Regions from separate parts of the Halomonas sp. HNIBRBA4712 genome, predicted to be linked through region 1. Evidence: predicted binding sites of a transcription regulator. Region 1 holds the regulator's gene; the other holds the start of a gene.
What was found. The regulator LexA, encoded in region 1, represses DNA repair genes until DNA is damaged. The targets are predictions, from matches to a motif close to TACTGTNTANNTANACAGTA.
Positions count from the first base shown of each region.

Region 2: the regulator LexA is predicted to act here: its motif matches at 1,742-1,761, upstream of ACGK9R_RS09120 (LexA family protein).

Region 1 is NZ_JBIFXR010000004.1:35,484-42,591, forward strand. It holds gene ACGK9R_RS09595 (pyruvate, water dikinase regulatory protein) at 1-326, shown strand, start outside; gene ACGK9R_RS09600 (hypoxanthine-guanine phosphoribosyltransferase) at 338-916, opposite strand; gene nagZ (beta-N-acetylhexosaminidase) at 1,033-2,046, opposite strand; gene ACGK9R_RS09610 (L,D-transpeptidase family protein) at 2,115-2,633, opposite strand; gene ACGK9R_RS09615 (TetR/AcrR family transcriptional regulator) at 2,611-3,288, opposite strand; gene lexA (transcriptional repressor LexA) at 3,523-4,197, shown strand; gene purU (formyltetrahydrofolate deformylase) at 4,348-5,202, opposite strand; gene ACGK9R_RS09630 (ribonuclease J) at 5,557-7,108, shown strand, end outside.
Region 2 is NZ_JBIFXR010000003.1:406,222-413,329, reverse strand. It holds gene ACGK9R_RS09130 (sodium ion-translocating decarboxylase subunit beta) at 1-225, shown strand, start outside; gene ACGK9R_RS09125 (IMPACT family protein) at 612-1,235, opposite strand; gene ACGK9R_RS09120 (LexA family protein) at 1,257-1,565, opposite strand; gene ccmA (cytochrome c biogenesis heme-transporting ATPase CcmA) at 1,941-2,579, shown strand; gene ccmB (heme exporter protein CcmB) at 2,572-3,291, shown strand; gene ACGK9R_RS09105 (heme ABC transporter permease) at 3,303-4,043, shown strand; gene ccmD (heme exporter protein CcmD) at 4,040-4,261, shown strand; gene ccmE (cytochrome c maturation protein CcmE) at 4,251-4,760, shown strand; gene ACGK9R_RS09090 (heme lyase CcmF/NrfE family subunit) at 4,766-6,748, shown strand; gene ACGK9R_RS09085 (DsbE family thiol:disulfide interchange protein) at 6,745-7,108, shown strand, end outside.

The DNA.
Region 1 (7,108 bases):
GCATCCGCGCGGCCAACTACCCGCTGACCGAGGATGATCTCGATGAAGACGGCAGTCTCAAACTGCCCCGGGTACTCGCCCCGCACCGTCATAAGCTGTTCGGACTGACCATCGACGCGCGCAGGCTCTCGGCGATTCGCAACGAGCGCCGCCCCAACAGCCGCTACAGCTCCATCGATCAGTGCGTGCAGGAGGTCGAGCAGGCGGCGGCGCTTTACCGCTCGATGAACATTCCCTTCATCGATACCACGCGCTTCTCGATCGAGGAGATCTCGACGCGCATGATCGCCGAAACCGGGCTCGCGCGGCGCTTTTCGCCGCGCTGAGCCCTGGAGGTTTAGAGGCCCTTGGGCGCAAAGATGCCCGGGGCGTTGCGCCAGTAGCCCTTGTAGTCCATACCGAAGCCAAACACGTAGCGGTCCGCCACTTCGAGGCCGCAGTAGTCGGCCTTAAGCCCAGGCACCGCCTTGCGGTCATGGGTCTTGTCGACCAGCACCGCGGTGGACACACTCGCCGCCTGCGCCTCTTCGCAGTACTTGAGAATCGCTGCCAGGGTCGCGCCCTCGTCGAGGATGTCGTCGATGATCACCACGTGGCGCCCGGCCATCGGCACTTCCGGCGAGACCCGCCAGAAGAGCTCGCCGCCGCGCAGTTCGTTGCGATAGCGCGTGGCGTGCAGGTAATCCACCTCGAGCGGAAAGCCTAGCCGGGTCAGCAAATGCCCGGTGGTGATCAGCCCGCCGTTCATCACGCAGTAGAATACCGGCAGCTTGTCGCCGAGATCCGCAGTGATCGCTTCCGCCATCCGGTCAAGCGCCCTTTCCACTTCTTCCTGGCTGATCAGGCAGTCGGCGTTATCCATCAGCTCGCGCATCGAATCCAGCGATTCGAGGGCTTGTTTATCCAGTTTGGCCATCGTGGGCTCCAGCGGTGATGTCAAAAAATAACGAATCCAGGCGCCGATGAATCATCGTCGCTTGGTGGGTTCGCCTGGATCGTCAAAAGGGTCGTTGAACGAGTCGTCGAAAAAGATTAGAGGCTTGCCAGCTCGCTCAAGCGGGCATTGGCGCGGCGCCAGCGCTTGAGCGCAGAAAGTGCCTCGAGATCCGGCCGGGCGCGGGCGTAGCGCAGCTTACCGGTGCGCCGATTGTCGATACCGCCGACGCCCTTGACCACTTCGAGCGCCGCCTCGCGGTCGTTGCACACCAGCAGCATGTCGCAGCCGGCGTTAAGCGCTGCGCGCGCCCGCGCCAAAGGGCCGCCGGCGACGTGGGCGCCGGCCATGGTCAGGTCGTCGGAGAAGATCGCGCCCTTGAAGCCGAGCGACTCGCGCAGCATCCCAAGCCAGGCCGGAGAAAAGCCTGCCGGGCGCGCATCGAAAGCGCTGAACACCACGTGGGCCGGCATGACGCCATCGAGCTGACCGGCAAGTCGTGTGAATGGGACAAGATCCCGCGCTTTTAGCTCGGCAAGCGTGCGGGTGTCCTCGGCAACGCTTACGTGGGTGTCGGCTTCGATGCCGCCGTGGCCGGGGAAGTGCTTGCCCACCGCCGCCATGCCGGCTTCGTGCAGGCCCTGAATGAAGCGCGCGCCAAGCTCGGCAACGTGCTCGGGATCAAAGCCAAAGCTGCGATCGCCGATCACGCTCGATACCCCGCTTTCGACATCGAGTACCGGGGCAAAGCTTAGATCGAGCCCGCAGGCGGCCATTTCCATGCCCAGAAGCCAGCCGGCATCGTTTGCCAACTGCCCGCCCTCGGCCGGGTCATCGGCGTAGAGCTTTCCAATGCGCGCCATCGGCGGCAGGCGCGTCACGCCCTGGCGAATACGCTGTACGCGTCCGCCCTCCTGATCGATGCCGATCAGGATGTCCGGGCGAACGCGGCGAATATCGGCACACAGCGCGCTGACCTGCTCGGCGCCTTCGACGTTGCGCGCAAACAGGATCACCCCGCCGACGGCGGTATCGGCCAACAGCGCCTTTTCGGCGCGGGTAATGATGGGCCCTTCCAGGTCGAGCATGACCGGGCCAAGCGGTTGCGTCATCGGCATCTATCCAGCAAAACGGGCGCTCATTCTAGTCGATTGGCGCCTGCAAGCGAAACCGGAGCCGGTTAGTCGTGAAGCCAGACCGGCGTGCCCGGCGTGGCGAAGTCGAAAAGCCACAAGAGATCACTGTTGCGCAGCCGCACGCAGCCGTGGGACGCCGCCACGCCCATGGGCTCGCCAGGCGGCGTGCCGTGCAGGTAGATATAGCGGCGCTGGGAGTCGACGTCGCAACCCCGGTTGACGCCGCGCTCGAGCCCGCAAAGCCAGAGGATGCGGGTGAGAATCCAGTCGCGCTTCGGGTTTCGCTCGCCAAGCGCTGCCGTGAACACCTCGCCGGTAAAGCGCCGGCCGCGAAACACCGCGTTCTCGGGAAGGCCCGCGCCGATGGCGGCGCGCACGTAGTGCCAGCCGGCGGGGGTCTGGCCGCTGCCTTCCCGCTGGCCGGTGCCGTTTTTGCCGCTCGACACCGCGCACTCATGGGCAAGCCTCTTGCCCTGCCAGGCGCGAAGGCGCTGTTCGCTCAGGTCGATTTCGAGCCAGGGCGCCTCCCGCGGCGGTAACTCAGCCAGTCGGGGCGTGGGCATGGGGCGTCTCCTCGAGCGCGGGGGGAAGCGGTGCGTTCATCGCCGAGACCACCACCGGGCGCAGGCGGCGGATCAGATCACGCACCGACACCTGTTCGTCGTACTCCTTGGCAGCGATATCGCGCAGCGCATCGAGCCCGGAGAGCGTGAAGATCACCGTGCCGAGCATGAAGTGCAGCCGCCAGAAACGCTCGGCATCGGGAAGCCCCGGCGTTGCACGGCGCACGAGCTCGACGAAGCGGGTGAAGACATCGCCGTACTGCTGCTGAATATAGCGGCGAAGATGCCCCTGAGCCTGACTGTAGGCAAGCCCCAACAAGCGCATGAATACCTTCAGGCTGTTGCGCTCGGCGGGCACGCTCAGCACGGTGCTCGCCATGGTTTCGAGCAGCACCTCGAGCGGTATTTCCTCGTTGCCATAGCGCTCGCCAAGCGTATCGAGTGCCTCGTGAAAGCGCAGGCTGAACGGGTCGAGATAGCGTGCGAACACCGCCTGGATCAGCGCCTTCTTGGAGCCGAAGTGGTAGTTCACCGCCGCCAGGTTGACCCGCGCCTTGCTGGTAATGGTACGAAGCGAGGTTTCGGCGAAGCCGCGCTCGGCGAACAGCACTTCTGCCGTATCCAGAATACGCGTGACCGTATCAGACTGGGCCATGGCGCCCTCCAGAAAAACGAGTGTTTAAAACATGGCGAGAAAACATGAGCGCGATAGTAGGCCATTACGCCCCCGCGCTCAATTGGCAAGCCGCTCTTTCATCGTCGATTGACCCGTAACGGCTTTATAATCCGGGGCTTGAGTCATATACTGGACGAAGGAACATACTGTATAATTAAACACATATCGTTTTAGTCATTTTTTTCAAGCTACCCTGTCACGTTGGAGTCCGCCATGTCCCGTCCTCTTACAGTACGTCAGCAGAACGTGTTTGATTTTATCGTCAAGACAATGAACGAGTACGGCTACCCTCCGACGCGCGCTGAAATCGCCAAGGCCTTGGGCTTTCGCTCGCCCAACGCCGCCGAAGAGCACCTGCGCGCGCTCGAGCGCAAGGGCGCGATCCGCATCATTCGCCACACCTCCCGCGGTATCCGCCTGCCCAACCAGGACACGCCGGAAGTCGCCGAGGCGGCCAACGACGTAAACGAAAACGCCGAGACGTCGACCCAGGGCCTTCCGATCATCGGCGAGGTCGCTGCGGGCAGTCCGATTCTTGCCGCCGAGCACATCGACCGCTATTGCCCGCTGCCGGCGGAGTATTTCACTCCGAAAGCCGACTACTTGCTGCGCGTGCGCGGGCTGTCGATGAAGGATATCGGCATTCTTGAAGGCGACCTGCTCGCGGTACACCGCACCGAACGGGTGCGCGATGGCCAGATCGTGGTGGCCCGCCTCGAGGACGAAGTGACCGTCAAGCGCTTTCGTCGCGACGGCCACCGGGTCACCCTGCACGCCGAAAACAGCGACTTCGCTCCGATCGAGATCGACCTGCGAAGCCAGGCGCTCGATATCGAAGGTGTGGGCGTGGGCGTGATTCGCGGCGGCAGCGGCCAGGCGCTGGGCTAAACGTCTAAAATCGGAAGCAGCAAAACGCCTCGCTAGCGTGTCGGGCAGCCCGGCACCGCACCCAACTCGATTCGCACCCCATACAGCGACTTCCAAACAAAAGGGGTACCTGGCGTACCCCTTTTTCGCGCCTGGTTGAAAACCACCTGTCTAGTTGAAAACCACCGTCTTGTTGCCGTCGATCAGTACGCGATCCTCCAGGTGCCACCTCAACCCGCGGGCGAGCACGGATTTCTCCACGTCGCGGCCAAAGCGCACCAGGTCCGTCGGCGTGTGGCAGTGGCTGACGCGGTGAATGTCCTGCTCGATGATCGGGCCGGCGTCGAGCTCTTCGGTGACGTAGTGGCAGGTCGCGCCGATCAGCTTCACGCCGCGCTCGAACGCCTGGTGGTAAGGCTTGGCGCCGGCAAACGACGGCAGAAAGCTGTGGTGAATGTTGATGATCTGCCCGGCGTAGTGCGTGCACAGCGCCGGCGGCAGAATCTGCATGTAGCGCGCCAGCACGATGCAGTCTGCCTCGAGCGCGTCGATCTGGCGCTGCACCGCATCGAACGCCGCCTGCTTGTCGTTGGGGTCGACCGCGATATGGAAGTAGGGGATCTCGTACCACTCGGAAAGCGAGCGCATGTCCGGATGGTTCGAAATGACGCCGACGATGTTGCAGTCGAGTTCGCCGGCCTGCCAGCGGTAGAGTAGATCGACCAGGCAGTGGGACTCTTTCGACACCATGATCACCACGTTGCGCCGCGCTTGCGTATCGACCAGCGCCCACTGCATGTCGAAGGCGTTGGCGATCGGCGCGAACGCCTCGGCCAGCGCCTCGCGGCTCATGCCGACCGAATCGGCGAGAATCTCGTAGCGCATGAAAAAGCGCCCGGACTCGAGATCCGAGTGCTGGCTCGCCTCGGTGATGGAGCCGCCATGTTGGGCGATGAAGCTCGACACGCGCGCCACGATGCCCACCTGGTCGGGGCAGGAAACGACTAACCGGTAGTAATGCGACATGAATATACTCTTTAATACTTTCCTGGGTACGCGCCTGGATACGCGCTTGCTTACACGCCTAAGTGCGCTCTATTGATACGCTCTTTTACCCACTCTTGAAGACACGCGTTGATAACCGGCGTGAAACGACGCTTTTATCGCTGCGCAGGGCCTGGCCCGGCACGAGACGTTAGTGTAACGCAAGCAGGCGCCGGGGGCATTGCCATCATTGTTAGCCGCCCCCGCCTTACCGTATAGTTAAAGCCTTACTTTTCAGGCTGTTCATATTCAATGGATCCATCACGCGTTCAACTTCGACCCCGTCGCCGCCCTCCCCTGCGCATTTTGCCGCTGGGGGGCTGCGGTGAAATAGGAATGAACCTGACGCTTTATGGGTTCGAGGATCACTGGATCGCCATCGATTGCGGCATGATGATTCGCCAGGACCTGCCAAGCGCCCCGCTGCAGGTACCCAATACCCAGACGCTGAGCGAGCTTTCGATCACGCCGAAGGCGCTCTATATCACCCACGGGCACGAGGATCACATCGGCGCGGTCGCCTGGCTCTGGCCAAGATGGCAGTGCCCGATCTACGCCACCCCTCTGGCGGCGGGCCTTTTGCGTCACAAGTTCGCCGAGCACAACCTATCCAGCGTTGCGATCAAGGTGATCGAACCCGGCGACGCCGTCGAGCAGGGCCCGTTCACGCTGCGCTATCTCCTGATGACCCACTCCATTCCCGAGAGCTGCGCCATCATGATGCTCGCCGGCGGCTATCGGGTACTGCATACCGGCGACTGGAAGCTCGACCCCGCGCCCTTGATCGGCCCGAGCGTCAACCCTTCACACTTCCAGGCGCTGGCTCCACTCGATCTGGTGGTGGGCGATTCGACCAACGCGCCGCTGCCCGGCATCGCGGGCAGCGAAGGCGACGTCGCCGAGGCGCTCGGCCGAACGCTCAAGGAGTGCAAAGGGCGCGTGGTGGTCTCCTGCTTTGCCAGCAATCTCGCCCGGGTATGGGCGATCGGCCAAGCGGCGGCTCAAAACGGCCGGCGGGTGAGCCTGATGGGCCGCTCGATGGAGCGCATGGTGAACGTGGCCCGCGGGCTTGGCTATCTCGATGACTTTCCAGCGCTGGTGCCGCCCCAGGATTTGGGCTATCTACCGGCCGATGAAGTCGTAGTGATTGCCACCGGCAGCCAGGGCGAACCGCGTGCCGCCCTGCAGCGCCTGGCGCAAGGACGCCACCCGTTCATGGACCTTGAAGCCGGCGACAACGTGATCTTCTCCGCCAAAGCGATCCCCGGCAACGAGCGCCCTATCGCCGCGCTCAAAAAGCGCTTCGACCGGCTCGGCGTCAGCGTGTTCGACGAAACCAACCACCCGGAGCTTCACGCCACCGGCCACCCCGCTCAGGAGGAGATCAGGACGCTCTATCGCTGGATTCGTCCCGCCGCGCTCTTGCCGGTGCACGGTGAGGCGGTTCACCAGCACGCGCACCAGCGCCTGGCGGAAGAACTCGGCATCAACGCGCCGCTCGCCCCGGTCAACGGCGACCTGCTCTGTCTGGATAACGAAGGCTTGAGAGTCGAGGCGCGCTACCCGCAGCTCCCCCACGTGGTAGATCAGAACAGCGTCACCCCCCATCCCGGGCTCGAATCCGCCCAGCCAGGCAGCGCGCGCCGCGGCACGCTGTTTCTCGCGCTGCCGGTATGCGCCACCGACACTGGCTGGCAGCGCATCGGCCGGCTGATGCTGGACTCGAGCAACGCAAGCCCGATCGACGAGGAGAGCTTTGGCGACTGGCTCGACGAGCGCCTTGAGGAGATCAAGGCCGACACCCTGGCCGAGCTCAGAGAAGCCCTTACCCCGGGGCTGGTTCACTGGCTGGGCGAACACTGCCAGCACCTGCCCGAGGTCCACCTTC
Region 2 (7,108 bases), on a different contig from region 1:
GTGCTGATGGCCAAGCTGATGAACCTGGTCAGCAAGATGCCGATCAATCCGCTGATTGGTGCGGCCGGCGTCTCCGCGGTGCCGATGGCTGCCCGGGTGGCGAACAAGGTCGGGCTCGAGGCGAACCCGCACAACTTCCTGCTGATGCACGCCATGGGGCCGAACGTTGCCGGGGTTATCGGCTCGGCGGTGGCCGCCGGGGTGATGATCAAGTATCTTGGATAAATACGACGTGGAAATCGATAGCGCTAGAGCAAGTGGTGCGGCGTCGAGCAGCCCGGCGTGAGGGTCTTTCGCCAGGGAGGGCGAAAGTAGCGCCCAAGGAGTAATGCCAGTCAGTTAGGTTTGGTCAGGTTTTGTGGGAGGGAGCTTCAGCTCGCGACGGGTGGCCAGGCCAAGGCGCCTGACGGCGCCATTCGCCGAAATGTCGGACCACCGCTGAAGCGGCCTCCCACGGTCGACTAGCCAAGCCAATAGGTAGTTGGATACCGTGACTGAACGGCATTAGCGCCCAAGGAGGGGTTTACAGCGCCCTCACGACGGGGTGGGCGACGCCGCTTTCCGCACCAGACATAAACCACCTGAAACGCCCCGCCATCGAGCGGGGCGTTTCAGGTGTCAGCGCGTCGAATCTCGAGCGCCCCTTTCAAGCGGCTTTCCAGCGCAGTGAAATCCGCCGGCTCGTCGGTGGGCCACTCGACGGTCAAGGTAACGCCCTGGCCGTCGTAGTCGGCGTTGGCGACGGGGGCGCTTTGCTCGTCGAACCAGGCGCGGGCCTGGGCTTCGCTGGCGAAATCGACCTTGACCCGGTAGGGCGTGCGCTCGACGATTTCCCGAGTGGGGAGCGTCTCCAGCGCCTTGTTCACCGCCAGCGCGTAGGTGCGGGCCAGGCCCCCGGTACCTAGCTTGGTCCCGCCGAAGTAGCGAATCACCACACAGCCTGTCTCGCCCAGCCCGCTTCCGGTCAGCGCCTGATACATCGGCCGCCCGGCGGTGCCGCCGGGCTCGCCGTCGTCGGAGAAGCCGATATGGGTCTGCTCGCCGGGCGGGCCGGCGATAAAGGCGCTGCAGTGGTGGCTAGCGGCCGGGTGCTCGGCGCGCGCGGCTTTCAAAAGCGAGTCGAACGCCAGGGCGGTCGGGGCGTGACACAGCCAGGCGATGAAGCGGCTCTTTTCGACGACGACCTCGTGCTCGAAGCGGGCGTCCGGGGCAAGGTCCGGGGCTCGGTAGCGCAAAAGGGGCTCCCAGGGTAGCGGTCAGTGGTGCCGGGTAGCATCGGGGCGGTCGATCCCCATGACCATCCCCAGCACCTGGATATCGCTATTATGCAGGAAAACCGGCGCCATCGCTTCGTCCTCGGGCCAGAAACGCACGCCCAGACGGCCGATCGAGAGCGCCCTGAGCGCTACCTCGCGCTGGTTGATGGTCGCGGTGGCGGTTTCCAACTGGCCGCCGCGCTGGTGGCGATGAATCACGATCACGTCGCCGTCGAATAGATTGAAAGCCTGCATGCGATGGCCGCGAACGCGCAGCGCGTAGGTGTTACGTCGGGTGACTTCTCGCACGGGGTTGTTTGCTCGTGCTGGAGCGGGGCGAGGGGTGTGGGCGGGCTCAAACGGTCGTGTTGCGATCATCGAATCTCTCCAGCGTCGCCCGCTCCCTGGGCGTAAACATTCCTGGGCATGAATGAATGGGCAGCGCAGTGTTGTTCATGGCTTTTCATACAGTGGTTGGAGTATAAACCTGTTTTTCCATACAGTTCTACCCCTGTGACTCATTCATTGCGCCCGGTGGTGAAGGTCAGCCTACTTGCGCCCGGCGCGGTGGGGCTCGGCGGCTGTCAGCGACGCGATGCCGCGGCGCCTGACTGGCGAAAAAGCGCGTTCTTGTGTAGAGTGCGCGCCATCTTAAGCCTTACGCCGCCCCTCCCGGAGATGCCCTTGAGCCTGCGCCTTCAAGCCCGAAAGCTTGCCTGCGAGCGCGACGATCGCTGGCTGTTCCGGGAGCTTGACGTCGAGATTCGAAGCGGCGAAATCCTGCGCCTCGAGGGCCCCAACGGCAGCGGCAAGACCACGCTTTTGAAGATTCTCGCCGGCCAGCTCGACGATATCGACGGCGAGCTCTACTTCAACGACACGCCCCTGCACCGGTGCCGCGAGCGGTTTCGCGCCAACCTTCTTTACCTGGGCCACGCGCCCGGTGTGAAGGCGGGGCTCACCGCACTCGAGAACCTGGCCTGGTATCAGGCACTCGGCGGCGAGCCGGTCGATGAAGCGGCCTGTGAACGCGCGCTTTCAGACGTCGGCCTGGCGGGGTTCGAGGAGAGCCTGGCCGGCACGCTTTCCGCAGGGCAAACCCGGCGCGTGGCGCTGGCAAGACTTGCGCTGTCGCCTCGGCCGCTCTGGGTGCTCGACGAGCCCTTCACCGCGCTTGATCAGAGCGGCGTCGAGGCGCTGGAGCGCAGGCTTCACGCCCACGCAAGCCGCGGTGGGGCGGTCATCGTCACCACCCACCACGCGCTGGGCCAGCATCCGCGGGTGCGCCGGTTGGTCCTGGGCGAAGGAGCGGCGCATGGCTGAACGAGAGGCCACTATGCCGCTGGTGTCGGCGCCGGGCGGGGCGGGGCGCGCCTTCATGGCGACGCTTTCGCGCGATCTCAGGCTTGCCTGCCGGCGCCGGGGCGAGGTGCTCAATCCGCTGGTGTTCTATGCGCTGGTGATCACGCTGTTTCCGATCGGGATTTCGCCGGACCCGACGCTTTTATCGGTGGTGGCCCCGGGGCTTTTATGGGTCGCGGCGCTGCTGGCGGCGCTTTTATCGCTGGATTCGCTGTTTCGCGGCGACTTCGAGGACGGCACCCTCGAGCAGCTGGCACTTGCGCCACAGCCGCTTTATCTGCAGGCGCTGGCGAAGGTGTGCGTACATTGGCTGTTGACCGGGCTTCCGCTTTCGCTGATGGCGCCGGTGCTGGGGGCGCTGCTGGCGCTGCCGGCGGGCAGCTACGCGGTGCTGTCGCTTTCGCTTTTGCTGGGCAGTGCCAGCCTTAGCCTGATCGGGGCAATTGGCGCGGCGTTGACCGTGGGGCTTGCGCGCGGCGGGGTGCTGATTTCGCTTTTGATTCTGCCGCTCTACATCCCGGTGCTGGTGTTTGGCACCGGCGCCGTCGAAGCGGCCGCCGCCCTCGAGAGCGCCGCCCCGCAGCTCTCTATCCTGGGGGCGCTTCTGGCCATCTCCTTGATAGTGGCGCCGCCGGCGATCGCCGCCTCGCTTCGTATCAGCATCAACGGTTGAGGACGCACGCCATGTGGGCCATCGTGCACAAGTTTGGATCTCCCCAGTGGTTCTACCGGCTAAGCCGCCGGCTCGAACCCTGGTGCTGGGCGCTGGCGGTGCTGGCGCTTGGCGTGGGCAGCGTCTGGGGGTTGGCGGTGGCGCCGGCGGATTACCAGCAGGGCGAGAGCTTTCGCATCATCTACGTGCACGTACCCGCAGCGCTGCTGGCGCAGTCGGTGTTCGTATCGATGGCACTGGCGAGCCTGGTGTTCATGGTGTGGAAGATCAAGGTTGCCGACATGGCCGCCGCGGTCATGGCGCCGTTTGGTGCGGCGATGACGTTCACGGCGCTGTTTTCCGGCGCCGTCTGGGGCGTGCCGACCTGGGGCACCTGGTGGGTGTGGGACGCGCGGCTCACCTCGATGCTGATTCTGCTGTTTCTGTATCTTGGCGTGATTGCGCTTCGCGGCGCGTTCAGCCGCCGTCAGAGCGGCGCCAGGGCCGCCTCTATTCTCGCCATGGTCGGGGTAATCAACATTCCGATCATCAAGTATTCGGTGGATTGGTGGTACACCCTGCACCAGTCCGCCACCTTCACGCTCACCTCCCGCCCGGCCATGCCGGCCTCGATGTGGGTGCCGCTTCTGATCATGCTGGTGGGCTTTTACAGCTTCTTCGCGGCGCTGACGCTTTTGCGCGTGCGCAGCGAAATCCTGCGCCGCGAAGGCGACAAGCGCTGGGTGCGCGCGCTCATGGAGTCTGGCTCATGAGTGCTTTCGATTCACTCGCCGCGTTTTTTGCCATGGGCGGCCACGGCGCTTACGTGTGGGCGGCCTGGGGCGTGACCGCCGCGCTGCTCGCGCTCTGCTTCGTGCAGGCGCAGCTCGAGCGCCGCGCGCTGATCAAGGCGCTTGCCCGACGCGAACGCCGCGCCCGCGCCCAGCATCTCTCTACCCCAACACCGAGCGAGGAAAGCGATGACGCCTAAACGCAAACAGCGGCTGTTCGCGCTTCTCGGGGTCGTGGTGCTCGCCGCCATCGCCGTGGGGCTGACGCTTTACGCGCTGCGCGCCAATATCAACCTGTTCTTCAGCCCGGTGCAGATCCAGCAGGGCCAAGCGCCGCTGGAGCGCCAGATTCGCGCCGGCGGGCTGGTCAAGGTTGGATCGGTCGCCCGCGACCCGCAAAGTCTGGACGTCGATTTCGTCGTCACCGACTACGTCGACGAGGTCGAGGTTTACTACAGCGGCATCCTGCCGGATCTGTTCCGCGAGGGCCAGGGCGTGGTGGTGGTCGGCGAGCTCCAGCAGGACGGCCGGCTGCGCGCCGACAAGGTGCTCGCCCGCCACGATGAAAACTACATGCCGCCGGAGGTCGCCCAGGCGCTGGAGGAGGCGGGCTACTCACCCGCCGACTACCAGCAGAAGGCCGCCAGCGTGGCAAGCGATCTTGAAGAGCAACGCCGCGCGCAAGCGGACGGGAACTAGCGTTTATGTGGGTAAGAATGATCCCCGAAGTCGGGCACTTCGCGCTGATTCTGGCGCTGTTACTGGCCGTCGTGCAGGCCAGCCTGCCGCTGGCGGGAAGCCTTGGCCGCCGCCCCTTGTGGATGGCGTTTGGGGCGCCGATGGCAGCGGGGCAGTTTCTGTTTCTCGGCGCGGCGTATCTCTGTCTGACCGCAAGCTACCTGCTCGACGACTTCAGCGTGGCCAACGTCGCCAACAACTCCAACTCGCTTTTGCCCTGGTACTACAAGGCCAGCGCCGTGTGGGGCAACCACGAGGGCTCGGTGCTTTTGTGGAGCTTGATGCTCTCGGGATGGGGCTTCGCCGCCTCGCGCTTCTCCCGGGCGCTGCCTCGCGACATGGTTGCGCGGGTGCAAAGCGTCATGGGCATGGTGAGCGTGGGCTTTCTGCTCTTCATCCTGTTCACCTCCAACCCCTTCGAGCGGCTTCTGCCCAACGTGCCCGGTGACGGCGCTGACCTGAACCCTCTGCTGCAGGATTTTGGCCTGGTGATCCACCCGCCAATGCTCTACATGGGCTACGTTGGCTTTTCGGTGGTGTTTGCCTTCGCCATCGCCGCGCTGATGGGCGGGCGGCTGGACGCGGCCTGGACGCGCTGGGCGCGGCCCTGGGCGAACATCGCCTGGGCGTTTTTGACCGTGGGCATCGCGCTTGGCAGCTGGTGGGCCTACTACGAGCTTGGCTGGGGCGGCTGGTGGTTCTGGGACCCGGTGGAGAACGCCTCGCTCTTGCCCTGGCTCACCGGCACGGCGCTTCTGCACTCGCTGGCGGTGACCGAAAAGCGCGGCTCGTTCAAGAGCTGGACGGTGCTGCTGGCCATCTCTACCTTCGCGCTGTCGCTGATGGGCACGTTTCTGGTGCGATCCGGCGTACTCACCTCGGTGCACGCCTTCGCCAACGACCCTTCGCGCGGGTTCTTCATTCTGGTGCTCTTGAGCGTCACAGTGACGCTTTCACTGCTGTTGTTCGCGCTGCGCGCTCCGCGGGTCAGCCACCGGGTCGGCTTTGGCTGGCTATCGCGGGATTCGCTGTTGCTGGTCAACAACTTCCTGCTGGTGATCATGACCGTCACCGTGCTGCTCGGCACCGTCTATCCCTTGATTCTCGACTCGCTCAATCTGGGCAAGATCAGCGTCGGCCCGCCGTACTTCAACGCGCTGTTCGTGCCGCTGACCGTGGTGATGTGCCTGTTCATGGGTATTGGGCCGCTGGCGCGCTGGAAGCGCACCGATGCGCGCACGCTCACCAGAAGGCTCTGGCTCGCCGGGCTCGCCGCACTCGTGATCGGCGCGGTGGCGCCGCTGCTCTACGCCGGGACCTGGAATCTGTGGGTGAGCCTGGGGCTTGTGACCGCGCTCTGGATCGTGCTGCCGCTCGCGCGCGATGTGATCGACACCTGCCGCCAGGCGAGCTCGGTCAAGCGCGGGCTTGGCAAGCTTTCGCTCGCCTACTGGGGCATGGTGCTGGGCCACGTGGGTTTGGCCGTGACCATCGTTGGCGTGACGGTGGTGTCGAACTACAACGTCGAGCGCAACGTGCGCATGGCGCCGAACACCACCGTCGAGGTGGCGGGCTATCAGTTCACCATGCGCGAGCTTACGAGCCGGCGGGGGCCGAACTTTCTGGCCGATACTTCGATTGTCGAGGTGCGCAAGGGCGATGACGGCCGCGCTTTCGTCATGCGCCCGGAGAAGCGTCTTTACATCGCCACCGGCATGCCGATGACCCAGGTCGCGCTGCGCCCGGGGCTGTTTCGCGATTTGTACGTCGCCATGGGCGAGGATCTCGACGACGGCAGCTACGCCATGCGCGTTCAGTACAAACCCTTCGTGCGCTGGCTCTGGCTCGGCGCGCTTCTGATGGCGCTCGGCGCGGTGCTGGCGGTGATCGACCGGCGCTACCGGCGCGCCCCCGCGCGCCCCCGGCTATCCGAGGAGGTCAATCCATGAAACGCTGGCTTCTACTGTTGCTGCCGCTGGGGTTTGTCGGTATCGCGCTGTTCTTCTACCAGGGGCTTTCCCGCGACCCGAGCCAGCGCGATTCGGCGCTGATGGCGCGCGACTTTCCCGCCTTTAGCGCCACGACGCTGCGCGACGAGGAGCGCCAGGTGAACGAGTCGCTTTTGCGCGGCGAGGTCACGCTGGTCAACGTCTGGGGCGAGTGGTGCCCGGCGTGCAAGCAGGAGATGCCCCAGCTTCTGGCGCTTTCCGACGAGGGCATCCGCCTGGTCGGCGTGAACTACCGCGACACTCGCGAAAAGGGTAAGGAGTTTCTCGGCGAGTACGGCGACCCCTTCGAGGTCAATATCT